DNA from 4 places in the Lysinibacillus sp. DFXJR4 genome. Region 1 is predicted to be linked to each of the others. Evidence: riboswitches for the same ligand, from Rfam matches in the RefSeq annotation. Region 1 holds a riboswitch; each other region holds the start of a gene.
What was found. A riboswitch is a leader RNA that binds a small molecule or an ion and turns the genes downstream of it on or off. The one in region 1 is predicted to bind cobalamin.
Positions count from the first base shown of each region.

Region 2: it holds a riboswitch for cobalamin, as region 1 does, so the genes downstream of both, AC2CGN_RS13155 (energy-coupling factor ABC transporter permease) here and AC2CGN_RS21670 (FecCD family ABC transporter permease) in region 1, are expected to answer to the same signal.
Region 3: it holds a riboswitch for cobalamin, as region 1 does, so the genes downstream of both, cobT (nicotinate-nucleotide--dimethylbenzimidazole phosphoribosyltransferase) here and AC2CGN_RS21670 (FecCD family ABC transporter permease) in region 1, are expected to answer to the same signal.
Region 4: it holds a riboswitch for cobalamin, as region 1 does, so the genes downstream of both, AC2CGN_RS02900 (glutaredoxin family protein) here and AC2CGN_RS21670 (FecCD family ABC transporter permease) in region 1, are expected to answer to the same signal.

Region 1 covers NZ_JBXUNW010000017.1:50,925-56,162, forward strand. Annotated here, with positions in the region: gene AC2CGN_RS21640 (hypothetical protein) at 1-51, opposite strand, end outside; gene AC2CGN_RS21645 (hypothetical protein) at 97-267, opposite strand; gene AC2CGN_RS21650 (TetR/AcrR family transcriptional regulator) at 575-1,153, shown strand; gene AC2CGN_RS21655 (DMT family transporter) at 1,227-1,580, shown strand; gene AC2CGN_RS21660 (DMT family transporter) at 1,580-1,894, shown strand; gene AC2CGN_RS21665 (heme ABC transporter ATP-binding protein) at 2,133-2,921, opposite strand; gene AC2CGN_RS21670 (FecCD family ABC transporter permease) at 2,926-3,972, opposite strand; cobalamin riboswitch at 4,123-4,314, opposite strand; gene AC2CGN_RS21675 (biotin transporter BioY) at 4,454-5,050, shown strand; gene AC2CGN_RS21680 (YdhK family protein) at 5,163-5,238, shown strand, end outside.
Region 2 covers NZ_JBXUNW010000005.1:98,347-103,584, forward strand. Annotated here, with positions in the region: gene AC2CGN_RS13140 (energy-coupling factor ABC transporter ATP-binding protein) at 1-823, opposite strand, end outside; gene cbiQ (cobalt ECF transporter T component CbiQ) at 823-1,593, opposite strand; gene AC2CGN_RS13150 (energy-coupling factor ABC transporter substrate-binding protein) at 1,596-1,868, opposite strand; gene AC2CGN_RS13155 (energy-coupling factor ABC transporter permease) at 1,870-2,616, opposite strand; cobalamin riboswitch at 2,752-2,936, opposite strand; cobalamin riboswitch at 3,184-3,366, shown strand; gene AC2CGN_RS13160 ((2Fe-2S) ferredoxin domain-containing protein) at 3,504-3,875, shown strand; gene cobJ (precorrin-3B C(17)-methyltransferase) at 3,881-5,238, shown strand, end outside.
Region 3 covers NZ_JBXUNW010000001.1:328,098-333,335, forward strand. Annotated here, with positions in the region: gene AC2CGN_RS01540 (nuclease-related domain-containing protein) at 204-1,154, shown strand; partial or broken gene AC2CGN_RS01545 (helix-turn-helix domain-containing protein) at 1,310-1,432, shown strand; gene AC2CGN_RS01550 (DMT family transporter) at 1,637-2,497, shown strand; cobalamin riboswitch at 2,554-2,730, shown strand; gene cobT (nicotinate-nucleotide--dimethylbenzimidazole phosphoribosyltransferase) at 2,820-3,881, shown strand; gene AC2CGN_RS01560 (trimeric intracellular cation channel family protein) at 3,950-4,555, opposite strand; gene AC2CGN_RS01565 (methionine gamma-lyase family protein) at 4,812-5,238, shown strand, end outside.
Region 4 covers NZ_JBXUNW010000001.1:571,595-576,832, reverse strand. Annotated here, with positions in the region: gene dut (dUTP diphosphatase) at 1-108, opposite strand, end outside; gene nrdF (class 1b ribonucleoside-diphosphate reductase subunit beta) at 121-1,089, opposite strand; gene nrdE (class 1b ribonucleoside-diphosphate reductase subunit alpha) at 1,077-3,170, opposite strand; gene nrdI (class Ib ribonucleoside-diphosphate reductase assembly flavoprotein NrdI) at 3,167-3,526, opposite strand; gene AC2CGN_RS02900 (glutaredoxin family protein) at 3,523-3,747, opposite strand; cobalamin riboswitch at 3,868-4,045, opposite strand; gene AC2CGN_RS02895 (alpha/beta hydrolase) at 4,637-5,238, opposite strand, start outside.

The DNA of each region.
Region 1 (5,238 bases):
CGGGGCTTTATACTGATTCAACTGGTGCATATACATCTGTTGAATCAACATAAAACAGAAAAACCTCACATTGCTGCAAGGTATCTCTTTTGTTCATTATGATGGATGATTGTTATGCGTGCCATTATTTGCTTCAAAGGCACTCGAGCCCTGAGATGACATTGAAGAGGAGTCATATGCCACTAATGTCACGCCAATTTTCTTTTCCAGTTCGTTAATTTTTTCAAGCTGCTGTTGGTCTAATTGCGCAAACTTAATCTCTTCCACTATCATCAAATCCTTTCATCCATAAAGTTCCCCGAGAAAGTGTTATTTATGCGTATCAATCATCTCTCAGATCTGATTTTTTCAAGCACCTCAAAAAGCCATTCTTCAACTTCAAAATTTTGTAACAACCATCGGGGATTTTATTTTGACTTCTGTCGCTTCGCTTTGAATACAATACATTTTTTGCTTTCGCAAAGTAAAGATCTGCTAAATCAGATAAAAATGACTGACTATCAGTCATTTTCTTTGACTTTATTTTAACTATTTTGTAACATACTAATTAAGCAGGACAAAAGCGGGGGATTTCATGTCAAAGGAAGAGAAAATTATTCAAGCAGCAATTGAAGTTTTTCGTGAAAAGGGAATTGAAAAGACAAAAGTTTCCGATATCGTTAAAGCTGCAGGTATCGCACAAGGGACATTTTACCTTTATTTCCCATCACGACTTTCGGTTATGCCGGCTATTGCGAAAGTTATGGTTGAGAAAATAATTGCTGCCATTAAAGAAGGAATTTCCTTACAGGAACCTTTTGCAATGCAGCTTGATAAAGTAGTCGATATTGTTTTTTCACTAACTGAAGACTATCGGGATGTATTTGCCCTTATCTACGCTGGTATTACTCAAACTGAACATATGAAAGAATGGGAAAATATTTATGCGCCCTATTACGAATGGATGAATAATTTCTTATATGAGGCTCAACAGCAAGGAGTAATTCGCCCTTCTTTAAATACTACACAATCTTCTAAACTTATTATTGGGTTAGTAGAATCTGCAGCTGAGCAAATTTACTTGTATGATGACAGTAAAGAAGAAGCTATCAGACTGCAAAAGCTTGAACTCCTTGACTTTTTACATCATGCACTTGGCTTACGTCACACATAAGTGACGTTCTTTTTTACACGATAAATGACTGAATGTCAGTCATAAATATGATTAAACGAAAGGAAACGTAACTATGAAAAAAGATTGGCTGTATGTTGGACTAACAAGTTTATTTGAATTATTTTGGATTTTCGGCTTTAATGTTGCACATTCCTGGTGGCATTGGATTATTATCGTAGCCTTAATCGCTACGGACTTCCATTTCTTATCAAAAGCATGTGAAAACCTACCTACTGGCACAGTTTATGCAATTTTTGCTGGGGCAGGAACAATTGGTACCACATTAATGGACATTTTCATTTTTGAAGGAGAGTTTAACACTATGAAAGCGATTTTCATGTTTATTTTAATAGTAGGGGTTATTGGTCTTAAATTAGCCGATAACACTGCTAGAGATCATGATAATAAGAAAGGAGCTAATGCATAATGGGCTGGTTACTTGTATTATTAGCTGCAATATCAGAAATTATCGGGGTGGTAGGCTTACGCTTCTACAGTCAGAAAAAAACGCTTCGTAATTTATTTATATATGTGGGTGGATTTGGGTTGTCCTTTGCGCTATTATATGCCTCCTTTAACTATTTACAGTTAAGCATCGCCTATGTTGTATGGATTGGTATTGGGACTGTTGGGGCTGTCCTTGTAAATATTATATTTTTTGGCGAATCCAAAAACCGCACCCGTTTGATTAGTATCGTTGCCATTATCATTGGTGTAGCAGGTTTAAAAGCAATATCTTAATTTATTTTGCTGCTTTCGGTAGAATTTAGTAATAATGTTTGGTGAGAAGATGTCCGAAGGATTTAAAGATTTAAGCACATAGTAGTAATGATGAAGAGGGTGTTATTTGGAAGATTTGGACTGAGAATAGCTAAGGATTTTTGTAATAAATGAAGCATTGTCCTCCATTAACCACAGTCCTATCCATAGATAAACAATATGGCGTATCCGCACTAAGTGATACGCCTTTTTCATACTATCAATATTTTAATATTTTCGTATATTGCTCCGATACATACGTTAAATACGGCTTACCTGTAAGAGGGTGGGTTTGTATATCGGCATAAACACCAAATACATCTTGTAATAATGCTGGCGTAAGCACTTCTTCTGGTGTACCAGAGCAAACGATTTGACCTTTCTGTAAAACATAAATTTGATCGCAATACATAGCTGCAATATTTAGGTCATGCAAAGCAGCAACAACGGTTAAATGCAAAGTTTGAATTAAATCCATTAGCTGTAATTGATGCTGTATATCTAAATGATTTGTTGGCTCATCTAAAATAAGTATTTGTGCTTGCTGAGCAAGTGCACGTGCTACCATCACCCGTTTTTTTTCTCCACCTGACAATGAGCTGAAACTACGTTTTTCTAAATGTGTGATACCTGTTTGATTTAATGCATCCTTCACAATTTGAAAATCTCGTTCTTGATCAAGCTCCAATAATTTTTTGTGAGGTGTTCTTCCCATACTTACTAAATCATGTACTGTAAAGTCAAATAAAACCGGTGTTTCTTGACTTACTACCGCCAAATTTTTAGCAATGTTTTTACTTGATTGCTTAAAAATATCCTGCTCATTTAACAGAACCGTACCATTTTCAGGCTTTAATAGGCGGTACATATTTTTTAATAAGGTTGACTTCCCGCTACCGTTTGGACCAATTAGCCCAACAAATTGCTGTTCCCTTATTTGCATACTAACCTCATGTAATATGCGTTGATCCTGAATGGAATAGGATACCTGCCTTGCTTCTAATGTCATAGGTTTAATCTCCTTCACCGAAAGAATAATTATTACGGCGCAGTAGCCAAATGAAAAATGGTCCTCCACAAAAAGCTGTAATAATTCCAATTGGCATTTCTTCAGGAGCTATCAAAATTCGAGCAATCGCATCTGCCCAAACTAAAAAAATACCTCCTAATAAAGCACTAATTGGTATTACATATTTATAGTTAGAACCTACAATTATGCGAACAATATGTGGAATAATTAAGCCAACAAATCCAATAGAGCCGCTTACTGCAACAAGCACACCCGTTAATAAAGATACTAGTAGGATAAGCTGTAAACGAAACTGTTGGATATTGACACCTAATGTAACTGCTGCCTCTTCCCCAAGCAATAATAAATTTAAATGACGATAATGGAGCCACAGTAAGGCAAACACGACGATAAAAATAGTTGTAGGAATAATTATATTACTCCATTTTGCACCAGCTAGACTTCCAAGCATCCAATACATAACTGCCTTAATTCCACCCTCTTGCTTTGCCATCATTAAAATAAAATTCGAAATAGCAGATAAAATAAACGATACTGCCATTCCAGCAAGTAAAAGTCTAAAGACAGATATTTTTCCTCCAACACGGGCAAGGAAAAACACTAACAATATGGCTAGTAGTGAGCCTAAAAATGCAGATACTGAAAGAGCAAAAATTCCTAGGAATGAAAATGCACCTAAAATAATAACAGCTGTAGCACCGACTGTTGCCCCTGAGGATATTCCTAATATGTATGGTTCAGCTATAGAATTACGCACAAGAGCCTGTATAGCTGCTCCTGCAATTGCTAAGCCTGCTCCTACAATGGCAGCCAACAAGACGCGTGGCACCCGTATTTGCCAAATGATAATTTCTTGCGAGCGACTCCAATCCTGCTCTATAAAATTTTGGACGATTGGAATTTTGGACAGAATAACCTGCCACACATAAAGAGGTGTGATGGAAACAGATCCAACCATAACAGCCAAAGTCATAGAAATGATTAGTATTAGAAACAAAGACAGTGATAATAGTATAAATTTTTTATTCATATGTATAATACTCCTAATCAACCGTAATAGATATGAAGCAATAAAAAAGAGTATTTCATGCATAGTATGCATAGAAATACCCTAGATTCATCAACAAAGTCAGAAAGATTTCCTTCTATTGTCCGTAAATGCGTTCATCCTCGTGGGCATTACAACTATCACTAAATGGCAGGTCTCCTGGCTTCGAATCAACGTTTTATGATTACCTTCCCGTTCCTAAAACAGTGGCTAAATCATCATAAAACTCCTCGTTACAGTTGCGGGACAGCGTCGGATTTTCACCGACTTCCCTTTTAAGTGACACTTTATATAAGATGCCACACCATTAGTATCCAAACTATTAAAATTATGACGATTCTATCATACATTTAAGTAGTTAGTCTATTAATTATCATTGAGTTAACTAAACATAAATTATAGGTTGACACAAATATTTTATTTTCATACACTATTTATAGCTTTAATAGACAGGAGTGAAATTATGGCAACAGTTGCAGAACACTCTCATCATAGATTAAGAACAGTAGATATTGCCTATATTGGATTATTTTCAACGTTAATGATGATTGGTGCAAATATTACTTCTATTGTCCCTTTCATGTCTGTAGGTGGAGTCCCCATCACATTGCAAACTTTCTTTGCTATATTAGCTGGACTCGTTCTTGGTAGTAGAAAGGGTGCGCTTGCTTGTACGGTATATATGTGCATTGGCTTAGCTGGTGCACCCGTATTTGCACGTTTTGGTGGCGGCTTTGGACAAATCTTGAGCCCTACATTTGGCTTCATTGTCACATTTATTTTAGCTGCATTTATCGCAGGACTAATTGTTGAGCGCAGCGGCACAAAGAAAAGCTATATTGTTGCAGCAGTAATTGCTACAGCTATTAATTATTTACTAGGGACAAATTGGATGTACTTTGCTTATAAGCTATGGGCTAGCGCTCCAGATGCTTTCAATTATAAGATGGCCTGGCTTTGGATGATGCCGCCTTTGCCTAAGGATATTATTTTAGCAGTCTTTGCTGGTATTTTTGCGCATCGACTACAAAGGATATTAAAAATAATACCAATAAAATAGTTGAATTCTTAAAACGCCAAACCTACAAAGATGGCGTATTTCTTATAATCCTTCCATTATTTCTGCACATTTATTTGCTACATTAGGTGTAAATAGTGAGGAGGAATAAAGGATGAAGATAAAAAGAAGTTGGTTTATCAGTTTCCTGACAGTAATTACTTTCCTAACGTTATCAGGTTGCTCTGACA
Region 2 (5,238 bases), on a different contig from region 1:
GTTTCTGTAAATCCTCTTTTGAACGAGGCAACTTAATGTTTTCCTTCAATAATTTTTTACTTTGTAAAGCAAGCGCCATTTCAAAGACCCAGGGACGTTCCAGATGAGCACGTTGGAGTAAATCCTCCTGATAAAACATCTCAACAGGGTCCCCATTATAGATGATTTTTCCACCTTCCATAACGATTATTTGATCTGCCCATTCATAAGCTAATGGAATGTCATGGGTGGCCAATAAAATAGTGCGATTTCCGTTTTCTAATTTCGCTAAATATTGCAAAACTTGTGCAGCATAATAATTATCGAGTCCTGCGGTTGGCTCGTCTAATAGTAATACAGATGGCTCCATTGCTAGTACGCCTGCCATGGCTACCCGTTTTTTTTGACCCACACTTAAAAAATGTATTGGTTTATCGAGTAATGCTTCCACCTCTGTTTGTGCAACTGCCCAAGCCATTTTTTCTTCTATTTTTGTAGTTGTCCAGCCAAGGTTCAAAGGTCCAAATGCAATATCCTGCTTTACTGTACCAGAAAACAGCTGATTGTCTGCATCCTGAAATACAATGCCAACCTGTTGACGTAATTCTTTTAATGCTTTTCTACTATAATGTAGCTGCTTGCCACAAAAGGCTATCGTTCCAGTAGTTGGTTTAAGAATGCCATTGAGATGCTGAAATAATGTAGATTTTCCCGCTCCATTATGACCAAGTAAGGCAATTTTTTTGCCCTTCGGAATTTGGAGTGTAATATCTGTTAGGGCATGTGTTCCATCTGCATAGGCATAAGAAAGCTGATTTAGTTCAAAGTAAAAGTCTGTCGTCATTAGAAAAACCCTCCGTACACGATGAGGAATAGTAAGATAGCTGCAATACCTAGCCAGTTTTTCATGCTATAGGTTGCATTTTCCTGCCAATAGACCGTTTCGCCACCTCGTGCTTGCATGGCATTATTAAGTTCGCGGCTTCGTTGGAACATTTCAGCAAATAATGCAGCAATAAGCATAGATATAGAGCGTAGCCACTGGGCAGGTGAATGATAACCAAGTCGTGCCTGCTGAGCAAGATGAATTTTTTGCATACTGTCTAAAAAAATAAAAATAAATCGGTATGTTAATTCCACTAGTTCAACAAACAAGGCAGGAATTCTACATTGTCGTAACACATGACAAATAGACTGTACAGATGTTGTTAGGATTAAAAAATATAAACAACTGACACTGCCAAGAACGATGAAAAAAAGTTGCTTTGCTGTAACTAAGCTTGCATTGCCAACAAAAATTGTCCAATCATTGAAAGAAAATGCCCAAATATGTGCAGGTAATTCGTTAGCCGCCGGAGCTATTGAAATTAGAATAGATAGTAAGCTAGATAGTAAAAAAAATCCGGGTAACAATAATAGTTTTAAATAATATTTCACAGGGATTTTAGCGCCTATAATGATAAAAGCACTCATTACAATAAATGTAATGAGTGAAATTCGTTCATCTCTCATGATAAGCGACAATAATAATAGTCCAAAAGAAAACAACATTTTTTCTAGCGGATGAACAGACGCTAGCTTATTCATATATGCATACTTATCAATGAGTAACATACTTAACCTTCTTTATGTTTGCCGCGCATTAAGCCAATAAAGTATCCGATAAATCCAGCACCTATTGCAGCTTGTAGTGCAAATAATAGGCTTTCAATTTCTCCACTTGGTGGTTCCCATATGCTTTCAAACCATGGTTCGTAGTCAGCATTTATTTCCCCGATTGCTGCCTCTGCTTCACCATCTGCACCTTCGAATTCTGCACCCTTTTGAATGAATAGAGGGATAATTGCTAATAACACAACGATAGCTAGCAGTAATAAGTTTTTTTTCATTCTAATGTGCCTCCTTTGTTGAAAAAACACGTAATGCTTTTAATTCGCTCACATTGTATTTTTTCAAGAAGTTCATCACAACTACGGTTAAAATCCCTTCACTAACAGCAAGAGGGATTTGTGTTAATGCAAAAATACCTGCAAATTTTGTGAATGACGCCATAAAGCCACCAACCTCAGAAGGAAAAGCAAGAGCTAATTGAACAGAAGTGACAATATATGTACCTAAGTCACCGAGCATAGCAGCTAAAAACACAGCTACAGAAAATGAAAGACCCATTTTTTGAGAGCCTTTAAATACATAATAAGCAATAATTGGACCAACTACTGCCATAGAAAAGGCATTTGCTCCTAAAGTTGTAAGCCCTCCATGCGCTAAAAGTAAAGCTTGGAATAATAATACAATTGTTCCGATTACACTCATTGCTAATGGACCAAAAAGAACTGTACCAAGTCCAACTCCTGTTGGATGCGAGCAGCTTCCAGTTACTGACGGAATTTTTAATGCTGATAAGACGAAGGCAAAGGCACCTGATAGTCCTAAAATCATTTTAGTTTCAGGGTTTGCATCGATCGTTTTACGAATTGAACGTAATCCTAAAATAATAAATGGAATAGATACAACCCACCAGAAAATGGCCCATTCAATTGGTAAAAAGCCCTCCATTATATGCATGGCGAATGCACGATTTGGCACAAATAAAAATGCCAATAAGAAATAACTAAGCTTCCAGCCTGAGAATTTCAAAATTTCTCCTCCTTACATATAGTTTTTGAATTAGCGTGCGAAAAATAAAAAACACTTCTCCTTAGGGAAAAGTGCATAGCTAAAACAAATAGAATTCGATTCTACTAAGCCGCACACCTATCCTCGTAGGTTGAAACGTTCACATTCTTTTCGGCAGGTCTCCTGGCTTTAGTTCCTCATTTTATAGGCCTTCCCATCCGTTGGACAGTGACATTCTCTATAAAACTCCCTAGTACAGTGGCGGGACCGCGCCGGACTTGAACCGGCTTCCCTTTTAAGCGAAATGATAAGCACTTCGCACCGAAAAAAGATGAAGTTGTGAGATTTCACGACAAAGTGTAACATAATTTTCCATCATGATGCTATCTTTTTTTAGAAAAAAATTTTTAAAATTGAGGTACAATCTAGAAAATTCTGATAAAATAAAAGAGAAATTTTTCTTTTTTCTACGAATTTTTTGATGAAATTTTAATGAAAATGTCACAATTTTAGAGAGAAATATTGAAATTTTAAAATTTTAAGATATGATAGAGACAGTTTTAAATTCATGTTAAACATACAAATTTGATATAAAAACATACATAAGTGCTTGAATATTTTCAAGATAATAGGGAAATTGGTGAAAGTCCAATACAGCCCCCGCTACTGTAATAGCTGATGAAATCGCAAATGCCACTAGTGCAAACTTGGGAAGGCGCGAAAGTAAATGGAAGCTTAAGTCAGGAAACCTGCTTATGGAATGATGCATGCAAACTTTTCGGAGGGAGAAGTTGAAGCAAAGGCGAATACCTATCTTATTCGACTTTATTTGGCTTCTACAAAACCTTTACTCTTCGATTAGAGTAAAGGTTTTTCTTGTTCCTAAACGTATTGAGGGGAGAACAACGATGACTACTTGGAATTTAGAGGGGATGCAGACACATCTTTTTATTTGCAATGGCAGTAGCTGTATGAAAAAAGAAGCAGAGGAAATTACGCAAGCCATTCGTGATGAGATACAGTTGCAGGCACTTGATAAAAAAATACATACAACCCGGACACGTTGTAATGGCAGATGTAAGGATGCATGTGTTGTCATTGCTTATCCGCAAGGGAATTGGTACCGTGTGCCAACAACTGAACATGCGAGGGCACTTGTGCAGGATTTACATCATGAGTCACTGCACCATGAACATGTTTTTACGCTTCGTGAGGGCACATTACAGCGCACAGCACAAACAACAGCCATTAAAGGCATCGAAAAGGTGAAAGAGGGGTAACAAAAATGGCGCAAAAAGGAAAGATTTTTGTAGTTGGCTTTGGGCCTGGTGATTTTAATCATATTACACATCGGGCTGTAGAGGCATTACAACAGAGTGATATGATCATAGGCTATAAAACATATGTAGAGCTAATTCAGGACTTAGTGAATGCAAAATCCATTGTTAGTACGGGTATGACGGAGGAAGTATCTCGTGCACAGGAAGCGGTACGCCAAGCAGAGGCTGGGAATATTGTTTCCGTTATTTCCAGCGGTGATTCTGGTGTATATGGAATGGCAGGTTTAGTGTATGAGGTATTAATCGAGCTTGGTTGGACGGAGGCAACTGGTGTAGAGGTAGAAATTGTTCCAGGTATTTCTGCTATCAACTCATGTGCAAGTTTACTAGGAGCGCCAATTATGCATGATGCTTGTACGATTAGTTTAAGTGACCACCTAACACCCTGGAATTTAATTGCGAAGCGTGTGGAAGCAGCAGCGATGGCGGATTTTGTGATTGCACTGTATAACCCAAAAAGTGGTCGACGTACAAGACAAATTGTGGAGGCCCAACGAATTTTATTAGAATATCGTTCACCTGATACACCAGTGGGACTTGTTAAAAGCGCTTATCGTGACCGTCAGGAGGTTACCATGACAACTTTAGCAGAAATGCTAGAGCATGATATTGGGATGCTGACAACGGTTATTATCGGAAATTCATCAACATTTTTCTATGATAATAAAATGATTACACCACGTGGCTATCAGCGTAAATACACACTTGGAGAGGAGAAGCAGCCATTACGTCCACACCAACGTTTAAGGGAAGAAAATGAACCATGGGCAATGAATCAAGAAACAGGGAAGGCACGCAATGACTTTGCGGCAGATCCCAACGCTAATCGCATCGAACCCAGTTTAGCCATTTCTCCTAATCCGAAACAAAAAAAAACTTCACTTGAGATGGCGACAGCAGCCTTAGCGATGGTCAACGGAACAAGTGAGGTAAAGGCAACACCCAAGCTTGTGCAACAAAAAATCGAATCTATCTTTGAGTTAGCTGTGAGCCCAGGAGTAGCCAATAAATTTTTCACCCCGCAACAGATGATGACGCTAGCAGAGGTTGTCGGGGAGGATGGAACGATGGAATACACGCCAGACCATCAAATCCATTTAAAAATTCCAACAACGGGGCCAGAAAAAATTACAGCAAAGCTACGTGAGGTTGGATTCTTACTGGCTCCGATTGGGGATGTACTATCATTAAAGGCTTGTGACTTCTGTTATGGGGAAAAGGCTGATTCGATTCCATATGCCGAGGAGATTCAGAAGCAGCTTGGCGGAATGTCTTTACCGAAAACGTTGAATATTGGCTTTAA
Region 3 (5,238 bases), on a different contig from region 1:
GTATGCGGAGGCTTTTTTTGTCGAATACAAGTAGGAATTTATGTTTTGATGGGGGGAGTGCTGAATGGAGGGGAATATGTGCAGAATTGATTAGTATTTATGCTAGATAGAAGGCCGCTTGTGCTTGATAGCAAGAGAAAAACACTCGATTGAACACAATTCATTCTAGCTGATATGATAGATACAAGAAAGGTGGTGATAAATTGCAAACAACCCAGCGAAAAAAGCCCCACAAACTGTTAAAGCTTGAAGCGTTATTACGCAGACTGCAGAAAACATCCCCAAATTATCCGTATTTTCAAGAGTTACATCGAAAATTGAGTGCTGGTTTTCAAGGTGAGCTCCGAGTTGATCGACTTTGGCAAGAAATGAACTTCACTTTCCCTCATCAAATATTCTATGATTATTGTTTTATCAATAATTCAGGTTTTACACATCAAATCGATACACTATTTGTGACACCACATTTTCTATGCTTAATAGAAATTAAAAATATTTTAGGAAAACTTGATTTTGATGATGTAAAGAGACAATGTATTCGTACAACTTCGGATGGAAAAATAGACAGTTTCATCTATCCAGTAGATCAACTATTTCGGCATCAAAGCTATTTCCAAATATTATTAAAGCAACTAAATATAGAGCTCCCAATTGTGAAAGTGATCGTAATTGCAAATCCTTCTACCATAATTGGTCAATTAAGCACAGAATGTCCAATTATGCATAGTGTGGGTTTACCTTATTTCTTATGGCAACAGCTACAGCATTTTGGTCAACAATCATTAGAAAAGAGTGATTTTCAGAGATTGCTTAAGCACTTAAAATCTATTCGTCAAGATAAATTATGGGAACAAAAACTGATGGAAGATGAATGGAGATCAGGTGTTCTTTGTCCAAAGTGTGCCTATGAGAAGAGCATGTTTTATAGGCATGGCTCTTGGCTTTGTCGAAGCTGCGGTGTAGAAAATAATGAGGCTTTTTTACAAGCATTACAGGATTATCGACTTTTACGGGAAAGCTATATTTCTACAACCACTTTATGCCAAGAATTCAATATACCAAGCAAGTATATTGCCTACCGTATTATAAAAGCGTTGAAGTTTGAAAAGATAGGGAATAATCGCTATAGTCATTATAAAATTTCGGAGTATTAGAAAGCTACACGATGAAAGCGGTCTTCATCGTATATCTTATTAAAATACATAACACTAACAGGAAAAAAATAATCAATTATTTTTATACGCATTTTGATGATCCTCAGATGGATTTAAATTATTTATCAGGCATTTGATAAGGCAAAGCGCTACTAGTTCATAGTAATAAAAGAAATAATGAAATCGCTTCGTTAGTGGGCTATAGTAATGAAGAGTATTTTAGTAAAGTATTTAAAAAATATGTTGGAATGACACCAGCCAAATATCGAACTATTTAAATCTAGTGGATTTTGGTAAAATAAGTATAGAATGACCGAGTTGAAAATAGAAAGGATGAGTAATATGTTCCGATCAATAGCGCCTCCAACAATGTCTTGACAGTAGAGTCTACTGTTTAAGGCATTCCACACTAGCTTGCTCTTCTTGCAATAGATTCTACTGTATAGGCTAAAAACTATATAAGTAGAAAGTAGGAATCAGAAGTGAGCGGAAAATTTGCATTTGTTTTATCTATGATTATCTTTGGGGCTATCGGTGTTTTTGCTAAATATATACACCTGCCATCCAGTGAAATTGCCTTCTGGATGAGTGTGATTGGCTCTAGTTTTTTATTGATAATTTTCATCGTTAAAAAAGAAAAAATAACGAAAGCATCCATTTTGTCTAATATATGGCCATTACTGCTATCAAGTGTAGCGTTATGTGGGAATTGGATTTTTCTATTTCAAGCGTACAAAGAAACAACCATTGCCAATGCAGCGCTTAGCTATTATTTTGCGCCAGTTTTAGTGATTTGTTTATCACCAATTATATTAAAAGAAAAACTGTATCTAAGAAAAATTTTCTATGTAGGTGTGGCTTTAGTTGGATTATTCTTTATTGTCCATAGCCAAGCTACAGAAGAAAATGGGCAAGATATCGGCATTGTGTATGGGCTTATTGCAGCATGTTTCTATACGTTGGTAACTTTTGTCAATAAGTATATTCATGGACTTAAAGAACCGTCAAACACAATTCTGCAGCTTTCTTTAGCAGCGTTATTTCTAGCACTTTATCTTTATGGAACAACTGGATTTCAAATCATGTATATCGATATAAAATCCATCAGTTTACTAATAGCATTGGGCATTGTCCATGCCGGTATAGGCTTCTATCTTTTCTTTTTAGGAATGAGTCATTTAAAGGGGCAAAGCATAGCCATTTTAAGCTATATTGACCCTCTAACGTCATTGGTAATCTCAACGATGATTTTAGGAGAAAAAATGACTATGCTGCAAATAATAGGAGCTATTCTATTGCTTGGCGCGACATTTATTAGTGAAATAGATCAGAAAGAAGTCTAATTTAGCTTTAAAGGTGACATATTGACAGAAAGATATCTTTACAGTAAATTAAAAGAAATTGCATAATAGCATTAGGTGCCCATTGAGGGAGAATAGGGAATAAAGTGAAAGTCTTTAGCGGTCCCACCACTGTAAAAAGGAGTTTCATAGAGAATGCCACTAGCATGGTGCTGGGAAGGTTCTATGAAATGTTGAAATTGAGCCAGGAGACCTGCCTAATTGCTTCGATTATATAGACGATGGAAAAGTCTGTAGTTTATTTGTCATGAATAAACTGCAGGCTTTTTATATTGTCTCGAAAGATTGAAAGGGGAATAGTTTCATGCAATTATTACAGCACACGATTAAAAAAATTCAAAATGCGGATAGCCGTATGATGGAGAAAGCTAGGGAATATATAGACTCTCTGAGCAAGCCACCTGGAAGCTTGGGGAAATTGGAGAATCTTGCTGTACAGCTTGCTGGTATTACAGGAGAATTATTTCCTAAAATTGAGAGCAAAGCAATTATTGTCTGTGCAGCAGATCACGGTGTTTGTGAGGAAGATGTAACTTCAAATCCGCAAAAGGTCACCTTTTTACAAACAATGAATTTTCCAAAAGGGTTAACGGGGGTTTGTGCAATCGCCAGCATAACCAATGCCAAAATTGTAACGGTCGACGTTGGTGTAAAAGAAGATTTACCATTGGATGCTGGAGTCATTCTAAAGAAAATTAAATATGGAACAGACAATATGGCAAAGGGTCCAGCTATGTCAAAAGAGGAAGCTATTCAATCCATCGAAGTAGGAATTGAAGTTGCAACGAACGAAATAAGAAACGGAGCGGATGTTCTTGGAACTGGTGAAATGGGTATTGGGAATACAACACCAAGTGCGGCTATCCTTTCTGTGCTTCATGCCTGTCATCCAAATATAGTAACAGGACTAGGTGCAGGTGTTGGAGCAGGGGGAATTGCGCATAAGGTGGAGGTTATTCAGCATGCTATTGCACTAAACAAGCCCAATCGCCACGATGCTATTGATATTCTTGCAAAAGTTGGTGGCTTAGAAATAGGTGCTATGGCTGGAATTGTACTTGCGGCTGCTGCAAATCACAAACCTGTTGTAATTGATGGCTTTATTTCTACGATTGCTGCTCTCATTGCCTTTGAGCTTGAGCCAAAAGTAAAGGACTACATCATTCCTTCCCATGCCTCAGAAGAACCAGGGGCTAAAATAGCAGCCAAGTTGCTTGGGGTTGAACCAATGCTACATATGAATATGCGTTTAGGAGAAGGCTCTGGTGCAGCTTTAGCCTTTCCAATTTTAGATGCAGCTTGCTCCATGATGAAAAACATGGCAACACTTGAGGAATCTGTAGTGCTAGTAGAATCGAAAGAATAGATCGTAACAAAAAGTATAACAAGCCCATAATTCAAAACTATTTGGGCTTGTTACTATTTATAAAATGCCTATGCCCGATTGAGCTTTCGTAAAGGCAAACGCCATTTCTTCATATAGGAAAGAATTCTTAGCACTGTTATCATACCAAATAATCCATATAAAAAGAGGTCGCCTGTCAATACTTCTAGACCAATCATGAGTCCTGCAAGAGCTGCCCAAACCCCATAAATTTCATCACGTAATACGAGAGGCTTGCGTCTTGCTAAAAGATCTCGAACTATGCCGCCTCCTGAACCAGTTAAGACAGCAGCTACAATCACTGCACTAATGGGCATGTCGAGCTTTACAGCATAGAGGGCACCTTGAATAGCAAATGCCGATAAGCCAATGGCATCCGTAAAGTTTCCCCAACGATGCCAATGCTGAATTAGATGATGTGGAAAAATAAAAAATATAGTAATTGCCGCAAGTGCAATTTGGAACATCATATCCTGTCCCCATAATGTTGTAACAGGCAGGCCAATAAGTAAGTTACGAATTGCGCCACCACCAAAGGCAGTGACAATACCGAGTATATAAACACCGAATAAATCGTATTCTTCCTCCATGGCAATAATTGCCCCAGAAATAGCAAAGGCAATTGTTCCGATAATACTGAAAACCTCCCAAGCCATCCCTTTCACCCCTTCTGAAAAATAATGTACTTTCTCATTAAAGTTAAAAAATTCTATTAAATGTAAGAGAATCTATGAAATTTCAAAAATAATGAAAGAAGTCCGCACATTAGCTTAGCGCAAATTGCGAGTAGAAACAATAGGCAAGTTTTGCAGACACATCTACAAATTGTTAAGATAAGATAGGAGAAAGTGAAAACTTCAATTTGTGGTTGTAGATGCCCGCAATGGAAGAAATGTGAATGGAGAAGAATGCATGACTTTTACAACGAATTTAACAGAAGAAACGTTAGCATTGGCTACCAAAATAGAGGATAAGGTTCGCCCGTTTCAAAGGAAGGTAGACGAGATGGCGTTCTTTAATCAACAAAAGGTGCTTGCAGCTTTTAGGAAGCATCAAGTGAGTGACTATCATTTACACCCTTCTAATGGATATGGTTATGATGATGAGGGACGTGACAATTTAGAGCGTGTTTATGCAGAGGTTTTTGGAGCGGAGGCTGCCATTGTACGTCCGCAGATTATTTCAGGGACACATGCCATTACGCTTAGTCTATTCGGCGTGCTGCGACCGGGTGATGAATTGCTGTATATTTCAGGTCAACCATATGATACATTACAAGCCATAGTAGATGGCGGTGATAAGGATACTGGCTCATTAAAGGATTATAAAATTGGTTATC
Region 4 (5,238 bases), on a different contig from region 1:
CTCTACTGCCTCAATTGAATAAAGATCCATTCCAGCATCACCTGGATTGGCCTGCATCGGAAGCATTGCATCAGCATGTATTCTTTTGATTTTCACGTCTAAGTTCATTATTTTTCATCCTTAACGATTAAAATTAAATGTGTCGTCTGTAATCGGTGCTACTTTTGCCTTGGCATAAGTCGAGCCCTTTTGTGAAAAGAAGTCATATGTGGAGCCTTCATTACGAATACCATTCATCACAATCGGATTGACTTCTTCTTCTGGGAACATTGATTCGAAGCCGACATTCATTAACGCTTTATTAGCATTATAGCGTACATAGGCTTTGACTTCAGGAGATAATCCTGTTTCCGCATAAATATCATCCGTATATTTCATTTCATTTTGATATAAATCTAGTAATAATTCATAGCCCCATAAACGTAGCTCTTCTTGTTTTTCTTTTGAAAATTTCTTGAATAGATTTTGAGCAAAAAATCCAACTGCGACACCATGGATGGATTCGTCGCGTAAAATAAGCGAAATAATTTCAGCACTGTTTCGTAGGAAGCCTTGTCCTCCTAAGTATAGCGGGTAGAAAAAGCCAGAATAGAAAAGGAAAGATTCAAGCATAACGGAGGAGAACATCGCCTTCCATAAGCTTTCTGGATTGTCTTCTTCAATACTATTATAAATAGCTGCAATTTTATTGGCCTTATACTGTAGAAATTCATTTTTCTTAACCCATTCAAATAGCTCATCTATTTCTTCGTTTGTACAAAGTGTTGTGAAAATATAAGAATAAGATTTGGCATGGATGGCCTCAAATGCATCAAAAACAGTTAGGACCGCCTTCTCCTGTAAATCGTCTGTATAAGCGGCCACACGATTCATCCCTATATTTGTTTGGACGGTATCCAGTAACGTTAATCCTGCGAACACTTTTTTATACGTGTCTTGATGCTCAAAGCTTTTCCACTGTTTAATATCTTTGCTGACCGCAATTTCTTCAGGAAACCAAATTTGCTTCCATTGCTGGTCCCAAAATATTTGTGCAAGTTCACTCGTTGCCTTATTCCAATTGACTGCCTCATATATTATATTTGACATGCTACACACTCCTCTAAGCTTTGTAAACGTTGGCGAACATAGTAAACGGACTTAATTCCCTTTATCCATGCATAAATATATACTTTAGCCAATTGTTCTGTAGTCCAATTGTCAGTTACATAAAGCGTCATCGAAATGCCTTGGTCAACATGTTTTTGAGAGGCTGCATATAAATCAATTAAGTCATATGGATCAATATCGTATGCTTCTACATATAAATGACTGTTTTCATTTGTTAAATGTGGCATTGGATAAATTGTTCGGCTATCCGCATAATCACGTACCTCTACGCGCTCTGTACAAGGAGCAATAGAAGCCGTACAGCTACGGATGTAAGAAATACTTCCAGTAGGTGCAATCGCCAAACGATATGAATGAAATAATCCATATTGCATAACATCCTGCTTTAAATTCTCCCACATTTTTGCTGTTATGATTGGAATATTTCCAAGCGCTTTTAGCACAGCAGGTGACAGTTCTTCCTCTGTTTTATTTATATATTGATTAAAGTAAATACCTGAAGCATAGTCACTTTCCTCAAATCGGTAGAATGTTTCGCCTCTTTCTTTTGCCATCACCATTGAAGATTTGAGTGAAAAATAATTCATCGCCTCCATAAAATGATCCATAAAATCAATAGAATCCTTTGAGCCATACATGATTCCCTCAGTAACAAGATGGCCGTGGAGATTCATACAACCAAGCCCTACTGAATGCATTAATTTATTTGCTTTTGCAACAGGGGGTACATTCTTGATGTTCGTCATTTGTGACACATTTGTTAATAGATGCATAGCTGTATCGACTAATGTTTCAAAATTAGTTACTTTGCTTGCTGCATGGATATCAATTGAACCTAAGTTACAGGATACATCTAGCCCATATTCATTCGGCACATCTTGGTCAGTAATAATACTTGTTTCTTGAACTTGCAATATTTCTGTACATAAATTTGACATTTTCACACGACCAATATTTTTAAGCGGATGCACGTTATTGACATTATCATCAAAAATTTCGAATGGATAGCCCGATTCAAATTGCGCTTTTTTTACCTCTGTATAAAGCTTACGAGCATTCAAACGCTTAATTTTACGAATTTTCTGATTATCTAGTAGCTCGTAATACATTTCTGTAATTGAAATTTCAGACATACGCTTACCATATTCTTTAAAAATATCATAAGGACTAAACAATACAATATCTTTATCACGTTTCATAAGTTCAAAGAAAATACTTGGTATAATAATGCCTGTCGATAGAGTTGCAAGACGAATTTTATCATCAGCATTTGGTTTTTTGGATGAAATAAAATTTTCTATATCAGCATGAAAAATATTTAGATAGACTACGCCCGAGCCATTTCGTTGTCCAAGCTGATTGGAATAACTGAAAGAATTTTCTAATAGTTTCGCTACTGGGATTACACCACTTGCACGATTTAGAATCTCTTTAATTGGATCTCCTAAAGGACGTAAATCTGTTAAGTTTACTCCAACTCCACCACCAAGGCGTGATAGCTCCAAACAATACCCTATATTTTCAGCAATACTATTCATAGAGTCATCCATTGATAATTTAAAGCAGCTTACTAGTTCTCCACGTGCTTTCTTTCCACTATTTAATGCTGTTGGAGTTGCAGGCTGATACGCCTCCATCATCGCTTCAACAGAGCGTTCTGCTAATATTGTGTCGCCTTGTGCTAAATACAAAGCAATAATGACAATACGGTCCTCATATTTTTCTAAAATTTCTTCCCCATCACGACTCTTCATGGCATAACTATCGTAAAATTTACTTGCACTCATAAAGGATGGAAAACGGAAATGATAATCATATGCCTTTTTGTATAGCTTTTTAATAAATTCCATCTCATACATATCGATAAATGCTTTTTCATAATAACCCTCATCGACTAAATAACGGATTTTTTCTTCAATATCAATAAAGTAACGGAGACGCACGTTTACATATTCTAAAAAGTAACGGCGTGTTGCTTCTCGATCCTTTTCTAACTCTAGTTGACCTGTTGTACTATAACGATTTAGTACATCATTATTAAGCTTTAAATATGTTTTCACGCGATGACCCTCATTTCATAAAACGTTTGTATTGCATCATAATCAGTTTGATTTCCTCGTAAATCTAATTTACGCACTAGAGGCACATGATACTTTGCTGCAATTTTCTCGCCAGCAGCGCCAAATACTGTATGGCCGAAATTACTGTTGCCACTTACAACTACTCCCTTACAGTAATTTCCGTTTTGTTCTAAAAAACGAGCTACCTTTGCAGGGATATCACCTAATCCGTCTGTGTATGTGATTAAAAGGTAGGGCTCACTCAACTGTAATTCCTCAGACAGCTCCATTGATTTCCCCTTTAATTTTGAGACAACATTTCGGACATTACCTGTACGACTAGCATAAATAATCATAGTGAAATCAGCTCGATTTGAGAAACAATTTCCTTAACATCCCCTATAAATGTCTCATTATATTCAAGAACTGGCACGCTTAAAAATCCTGCATCTATAATAGTTTGCTTTGCTTTTTCATCATGGTCAATATTTACAATTTCTGCTTCAATTCCTACTCGTTGTAATTCAGATTTTACCCAAAGACATTTAGGACAAATTGTTTTTGTATAAAGTTTCATATAAATCCCTCTTTTCATAAAATAAAAGGCTATCTCTTCAAAGAGAGACAGCCTAAAATGGAAACGTTAAAAACACATAAAAATAGCTACGTCCCCATTCCTTAATCCCCGAAGAAATGATTGTTGTGTTTTATATAGGCAGGTCTCCTGGCTTTGCTTCATTCTCTGATTTCCTTCCCATGCGAAAGCACAGTGGCTTAAATCATCGTCAGCTTTACAGTTGCGGGGACAGCGTCGGTATTGCACCGAACTTCCCTATTAAACTACATATAGTAGTACCTTAATAAAACAAACACAATATATTGTTTTCCGATAGAACTAAGTGTACCATCCTTCAAAATAAAAGTAAATCTAGATTAGAGACTTCTTAATAGTAAGATTATTCGATATTTTCCGCAAAATGATAGTAAGCAAGTGGATAAATAGTTCCTAACGCTATAAACAATAATAGACATCTGATAAAGAATTATTTTTATGAAAGTAGTAACACTATGTATTTAAAATCATTTTCCTGCCTTTCCTTGCAAGAAGTAATTATGTAAATACTTTTTTGGAATATACCATCAAAAATATAGGCATAAGCTAATACAATAATTCTTTACATAAAAACAGTCCTTATTCCGAAGAATAATAGACTGTTAAACTTTTGATTGTTGATAAATCCTTACATATTATTCTAGCCGATAAATAAAGATAGTTCCTTATTAAATTCAGACGTCCGGCGCATTTTATGTTCTCTATCATAGACTTCCTTCACTTTACCATTTTTTGAACTACAAAAGAAATTATTAGCCTCTTCCCTCTTTAAATTATCATTTTTCCATTTGTAGTAAATTCTATTTGTTAGGAAAAGTATTTTCATTCCATTTAGGCACGTATCTATGCTGCCCTACTTAAATGTATCGCACATCCATTGATAAAATTTTTCCTTCTCCTCAAAATTTGGATAATGAGCTGACTCCTCGAAAGAAATAAACTCCTTTTGATCCGCTTCAATCCTATCAAAATAATTTTTTGCTGCATTAGATGAAGTCATAGCGTCGTATTTACCCATTACAAAATAAAATGGTAGCTCAAGTTTGGTAACGATCTTAGGTAGCGGCTTTTCCAAGGTTTCTTTTACAAGCCGTTCTTGTGAATTAGCAACTCCATATGTATAGCGAATTGAATCTAATAAATTATATTCACGACTTAATAGTATATCGCCATCCGACATATTAATAAGTCTTGTAGCGCCGCCGTACTTATACACATAACCTCTTGGAGTCACTGCCTCTCCAGCATGTATTTTTTCAGCGACCCCCTCTAAGTACTTCACATCTTCTGTATTTCCGGCTTTTTTCGCTTCACTTATCGTATTATTCAAATTATCTATTTCACTTTCTTGCATATTGCTCATCTGACCAATCCCAATATAGGCTTCATATTTTTCTGGAGCTTTATAAGCAGCCATTGTCCCTAAGTATGTGCCGTAAGAATGACCTATTAGGA